2 regions of the Halanaerobium sehlinense genome follow, and region 1 is predicted to be linked to the other one. Evidence: riboswitches for the same ligand, from Rfam matches in the RefSeq annotation. Region 1 holds a riboswitch; the other holds the start of a gene.
What was found. A riboswitch is a leader RNA that binds a small molecule or an ion and turns the genes downstream of it on or off. The one in region 1 is predicted to bind molybdenum cofactor.

Region 1 (3,422 bases):
ATCTAAATTTGTAGTTGCTTCATCAACAAATAAGATTTCGGGGTCTGTAATTAAAGCTCGGGCAATAGAAGTTTTTTGCTTTTCTCCACCGGAAAGTGTATGGGCAGATTGCTCCAACAAATTACTTATCTCAAGTCGAGCAGCTATTTCCTTAACTTTTTTTTCGATTGCGCTTTGAACAGTGTCTCTTAATTTTAAGGGAAGGGCAATATTATAAAAAACACTACCTCGATATAAATATGGATCCTGCCAGATCACAGAAAATTTGCGCCTTAGAGATAAGTTTTGTTGTTCTTTACTAATCTTCTTCCCTTTATAATAAAGCTCTCCCTGATAAGTCTGGTCAACCAGACTCAAAATATTAAGAAGTGATGTTTTTCCGCTGCCATTGCCACCAATTATAAAATTAAATTTATTTTTAATAACTGCAAAATTATCAATATCAAGAATGGTTTTATCTCTGCAGATCTTTTTAATATTTTTAACTTCGATAATTTTATCTCCTTGCATAGTTTTTTCCCTCCTGCAGAAAATAGGTAAGAAAATTTATTAAAAATGAAAGTGTTAAAAGAATAATCCCCAAAGCCAGAGCAAAACCAAAACGACCTTTATTTGTTTCTAAAGACATAGCAGTTGTTATAGTTCTGGTAACACCTTTAATATTTCCACCAAGCATCATCGAAACCCCAATTTCGCCTAAAACTCTGCCAAATCCTGCAATTACTGCTCCAATAATCCCGTATCTAGCTTCTAAAATTAAAAGTTTAAATTTTTGACTGCGGCTGGCTCCAATTGAAGTTGCTGTTTTATATAATTTTTCATCCATTGAAAAAATAACATTTCTAACCAGAGCTGTTATTAAAGGGATAATTAATATCACCTGTCCAATTATTATTCCAACCGGAGTAAAGAGCAGATCAAATTCTCCTAAAACCCCTCTTCTTGAGATTAATGAATAAACAAAAATACCAACTACGACTGTCGGCAGACTGAGCATTGTATTTAAAATAATATTAATAAACTTTTTTGTTTTAAATTTATTCCGAGCAATTAAAATTGCCAGCGGCATGGATATAATTGAAGCAAGAAAGGTTGATGATACAGAAATTTTTAGTGAGGTTGTAACAACCTTTATCAGTTCTGAATCCAGGCTGATAATCAACTGCAGTGCTCTAAGTATTGCATCAGTATAATAATCCACTTTTTGCCTCCTGAAGATATAATTAGATCAGCCGACCACAGAAATAATTTCTACAGTCAGCCGAAAAATAGGTCTATTCTTCTAAATTCTCTGCTTCAATTGCAGAAGGATAAAATAACTGCTCATCATAACGCATATAGTTATTAATTATGTTTTGCCCCTGCTGAGAAGTTACATAACCGGTAAAAGCCATTGCCATCTGGTAGTTCACATGTGTATGATAGGCTGGATTAATCGGAATGATTCCATAAGGATTAAAGAGCTCAGGATCACCGCTATTTACAATCTCAAGCTCAATATCTCCGCTGTAGGCTAAAAAGGTCCCGCGGTCAGCTAAAATATAGGCCTGACGCTCATTTGCCATATTGATACTTGGTCCCATTCCCTGGCCGCTTTCTAGATACCAGCTGCCATCAGGATTGATACCGGCACTATCCCAGATAGATAGTTCTTTTTTATTGGTACCAGAATCATCACCACGGGAAACAAATTCTGCCCCCTCAGACTTAATTTTTTGGAAAGCCTCAACAGCAGTTTCTGTATCTTTAATTCCAGCTGGATCAGCTGGCGGTCCCAAAATAACAAAATCATTATACATTACATCTCTTCTGTTAACTCCATAACCATTGGCTACAAATTCGTCTTCTGCAGCTCGAGCATGGACAAATATAATATCTGCATCCCCATTGCGACCTAGCTCAATAGCCGCTCCTGTCCCTACAGCCACAACATCTACTCTTACATTAAATTTTTCTTCAAAAGGCGGCAGCAGTTCTGCCAAGAGCCCTGAGTTTTCAGTGCTGGTTGTAGTAGCCATTGTCAAAACTTCCTGAGCAGCTGCAGCTGCTGTAAAAATAAACATAAAAATAAGTAATGATAATAAAGTTTTCTTAATTGACATAGTAATCCCCCTAATTTTTTATTTTTCCGTATTTGCTCTCTTCTAACTCAAATCAATGTTTAAGCAGAATCAGCTAAAAAATAAAGTCAAAAAAATAACTCCCGGCAGCATAACCGGAAGTTTTAGGGCGGATTGAGCTTAATGCAATCCAAATCGATCACTCCTTTCCATCCCGGGAGGCCTAAAAGTTTCCTTTTAAACCCTATCGGTGTAATCAGCATAACTATTCGTCTTAGCATGAAAACACTCGGAGTTGTGCGACTATTCTTACATTAATAATATATTCTTTTTTGTTTAAAGTCAACAAATTTATTTAAATGAGTCAATTTCTTACTTTAATAAAGATAAACTCTTGCTTCATAGGGCCTTAAACTGCCGTTGAGGTTGAATTCAGCTTTTTCCTCATAATTATTTAATATCAGCTCTGCGGCTTCAACTCCAATATCTGAACTCAGATCATATTCTACTTCATTTTCAGTAAAGTTTAAAAGCACCAACAGATTATTTTGCTCACCTAAGCGCTGATAGGCATAAATATCTTTATCTTCTTCCAGTAATATTTGATAGCTGCCATAAGCAAAGACTGGATACTGTTTGCGCAGAGAAATCATTTTTTGGTAATATTTAAAAACTGAATCATCAGCAGCTAAATCTTTTTTAACATTGATTTCAGGATAATTTTCATTCATTTTTAACCAGGGCTCTGACTCAGAGAATCCAGCGTATTTATTAGCATTCCAATGCATCGGAGTTCTTGCATTATCTCGGGTTCGGTAATTAGCAATTTTTAAAATCTCTGACTCACTTAGTTCTCCTTTTGCCTGAACATCTTTAATATAACCTCTAGTCTCAATATCGTCAAAATCAGTTAAAGAATCAAAACTTATATTGGTCATTCCTATTTCTTCTCCCTGATAAATAAAGGGTGTTCCCCGCAGAGTATGGAGCATTGTTCCCAGCATCTTAGCTGATTCCTTGCGGTACTGACCATCATCCCCATAACGAGAAACAATTCGTGGCTGGTCGTGGTTGCAGAAATAAAGGCTGGTCCAGCCATTATTATTCTGCAGCTTATACTGCCATTCACTCATTACATCTTTAAGCTCTTTTAGATCCCAGTTTGTAATCTTTTCCCAGTCATCTTTTTTGTCTAATTCAAGATGTTCAAAAGGAATAATCATTGAAAACTCTTTTCTTTCTTCTTTTACAAAATTTAAAGCCTCATCTTTATCAACAAAAGGAGTTTCTCCTACTGTCATTGCATCATAGTTATTATAGGTTTCTGCTGCCATTTCCTGTATAAACTCATGAACACGGGGT
Region 2 (3,422 bases), 420 kb from region 1:
CTTTAAAAGTTTATTATTTAATCTTCATGTCTTTTAGTTTCTGGTCACTGATCCAGCCATCTTCCTGCCAGCCTCTAATCTCATAATACTCAGGTAAGATTTCTCTATACTTAGTACTGATACCTTTTTGAGGTCCGTCAGGTAGAGGCTCGTCAAAACGAGCTGGCAGCTTATCTTCTTCAGGTAAAATACCCGCTTCTAAGTTAAACTGACGCTCCAAGTTATAAATCCGTTCACCGGTTTCAAGAAGAGACTCGGATGTATAATCAAACTGAGTCCCAGCATTAACTATTTCTCTGTAGTCATCAAGACCTAAAGCAAAGGAAGTAAAGAGACACATTCCTATAGAATCAATAACTGCTGTTAAGTCCTGGAAAATCATAACCCATTTTGGCTTACCTTCTAATTCCTGGGGATCAAGTTTTTCGGGAACTCCTAAAACCTCAGGTGAAATCATATAACCTCTAACATGACAGCCACCACGGTTGGAAGTAACATAGTTAAGACCATGTCCCTGCACCCCGCGTGGATCGTAAGCAGGAAGTTCCTGTTTTTTAACACTCATTGAAAGTTCTGGATGTCCCTTAGAATCCGCCAGGCGGTATGAACCTTCAGCCAGCTGATCGCCAAAACCTTCCCGGTAGGCCATCTTCTGAGTATAATAAATTATTGATTCAGAAGAACCAAATTTTAATTCCGGACCATTTTCAAGTTCATCTTTATCTATATAGCCTTTTTCATATAATTCCATGGCACAGGCAATAGTTGCACCAGCAGTAATTGTGTCTAGACCAAGCTCATTACAGATAAAATTGGCTTCTGAGATAGCATTTAAGTCATTAACTCCACAGTCTGCACCATAAGCCCAGCCAGTTTCATATTCCGGACCCTCTCCAATGCGGCCATTAGGAAGTTTTGTTTTTCTGGCACAGCGAATCGGACAGCCATAACAGCCGGTATTTGACTCAAGATAACCCTTTTCTACCAGTGCTTCTCCAGAAACCTCATCTACATCATCAAAAGTTGCAAACTGGAAGTTTTTGGTTGGATAAGAACCATGGGAGTTGATTATATTATCCAGCACTTTAGTACCTAGGGCAGGTAAACCTTCCCCTGTTACTCCATCTTCTTTCAGCATCTTTGTCTGCTTTCTAACTACCTTAAGCATCTCATCCTTATAATATTCAACCTGTTTTTCATCTGCCTTAACCACAATCGCTTTTAAATTTTTAGAACCCATTACTGCTCCGACTCCAGTTCTACCTGCAGCCCTGTCCTTATCATTCATAATAGAAGCAAATTTAACTAAATTTTCTCCTGCAGGCCCAATACAGCTTACTCTGGCATCTTTGGCACCAACAGCATCTACCAGATAATCTGTGGTCTCATAAACAGTTTTGCCCCAGATATCAGAAGCATCTTTGAGTTCAACTTCTTCACCCTTAATTGAAAGATATAGTGGACGCTCTGCCTTACCTTCAAAAATAATAATATCATTTCCACTAAATCTCAGCTCAGCGCCAAAAAAGCCACCTGAATTACTGCTGGCAATAGTCCCTGTAAGAGGCCCTTTGGTAACAACCATGTAGCGGCCGCCGGTAGAAGCTGCTGTTCCAGTTAAAAGTCCAGTCGCATAAATCAGCTTGTTCTCAGGACTCAATGGATCAACTTTTGGATCAATTTCATCATAAAGAATCTTTGATGCCAGGCCTCTACCACCAAGATAGTCCTTAACCATTTCACCAGCAATTTTCTCTCGCTTGATTTCTTCATTTGTTAAATCTACTCTTAAAACTTGATACTCATAAATTTTTCCCATAATCAATTATACCTCCTTTAAAATTACTCTTCTTTCCAAGCACGGGAGGCTGAGTCATTTCTTCCTCAACCCAGCGGTCTGATCCCCTTAGACATTTCCTTAGGCAAAAAGACTCGAAGGTATATTATCAATATTAAATATAAATAGCCAAATTCCTGCTTAATTTTTAGAAAATTATTTATTTTTTGATTAAAGTTTCATCACTTAGGGACACTGGATAACTCCTCTGGCCCAGAGACAGTCTCCACAAACAGGGAATTCATTGCCATGACAGTCTTCTTCATTTTCTTTTGACATTTCACAGCCAGAACACTGAGTACATTCTGAAAAAGGAAATTCTTTAACTTTTTTGCGAAAATCCTTAAACTCTTTCCGATTCCAAATTTGAGTTAGTGATTCTTCTTCAATATTTCCAAGTGAATATTGTTTGATATGTTTTTTACGATCTCTAATAAATAGATCATAACTGTGCATTAGAGCAATACAGGGGCTGATTTCCCCCTCCCAATTAACCGCAATTGAACCATCTTCTACGAATTTACAGTAGCCGCGATGGGGATTAAATGGAATCTGGGTTGTGCTGATCGAACTTGATTTTCCTCCCACTGCAGCCAGATCGCGAATAATGTCTTCCCTGAGGTCAGTTGGCGGCAGGTAAATTTCTGGTCTGTGTTCGGTCCGAATTTCGGGCTGAGAGCGGCTGATAGAAAATGAATAAAGAATTTCAGCTGACATATCCTCTGTGTAAGGCAGCAGATTGGTCAGGAAAATAAATGAAGCTCCCACTTTAAAGGCCAGCCGGCGCAAATCCTTAAGCTCATCAACATTAGACTTCATTATTACATATTCAATACCGATTTCACATTCTTTTTTCTTTTTATCCCTGAGCCTGCGAAAATTCTGCACATTGTCGATTACAGTCTGCAAATCAGCTCCAGAGCGAATATCAGCCATGGTTTCAGGTGAAGTCCCATCCACTGAAACTACCAGGCTGTCCAGGCCAGCTTCCAGCAGAGCATCAGCTTTTTGCTGATCTAAGAGCAGTCCATTTGTAATAATTTGAGTTTTCACTCCCAGTTTAGAAGCAAGATTTAGCATCTCAGCAATTTGAGGATGAAAAAGCGGTTCTCCAATTCCCCAGAATGAAACTCTCTCCAAACCTTTAAATTTTTTTAGCTCATTGACCAGTTTTTTATAATCCTGCATCTCCATAAATCCCATTTCCTCTTCCCAGGAGTGGCGTACACAGGTTTTGCAGTTTAAATTACAGTCACTGGTAGGCTCAATATAAACCTTTGTCAATCGGGGATCAGCTCTTTCAATATAAATTCCCTGCTGATTAAATTTGATTTTAACTTCTGTATCTGACTTAAGTCCCAGCCTCGTTTTGACTTCTGCTGGCAGCTCAAGCTTTCCATCATTTAATTTCAGTTCCAGTTCCTCCGGCAGGTCTTCGTTAATCCCATCACTGCGCCAGAACTGGGGGTTGTTGATTAAAAACTGCATAACTGTTATTCTCCTTCCCACTAATATTAACTTTACACTAAAACTAAAATATAATTAACTCCTATTTAAGCAATTTCTTCTTTTAAAAAATTATTTG

Region 2: linked by a shared signal. The riboswitch ahead of ACZ446_RS10625 (aldehyde ferredoxin oxidoreductase family protein) and the one ahead of ACZ446_RS12725 (ABC transporter substrate-binding protein) in region 1 are both predicted to bind molybdenum cofactor.

The regions. Positions count from the first base shown of each region.
Region 1 is NZ_AP042442.1:2,603,662-2,607,083, forward strand. It holds gene ACZ446_RS12715 (ABC transporter ATP-binding protein) at 1-510, opposite strand, end outside; gene ACZ446_RS12720 (ABC transporter permease) at 497-1,201, opposite strand; gene ACZ446_RS12725 (ABC transporter substrate-binding protein) at 1,275-2,102, opposite strand; molybdenum cofactor riboswitch at 2,247-2,367, opposite strand; gene ACZ446_RS12730 (glycoside hydrolase family 13 protein) at 2,438-3,422, opposite strand, start outside.
Region 2 is NZ_AP042442.1:2,185,005-2,188,426, forward strand. It holds gene ACZ446_RS10625 (aldehyde ferredoxin oxidoreductase family protein) at 14-1,819, opposite strand; molybdenum cofactor riboswitch at 1,832-1,950, opposite strand; gene ACZ446_RS10630 (radical SAM protein) at 2,024-3,325, opposite strand.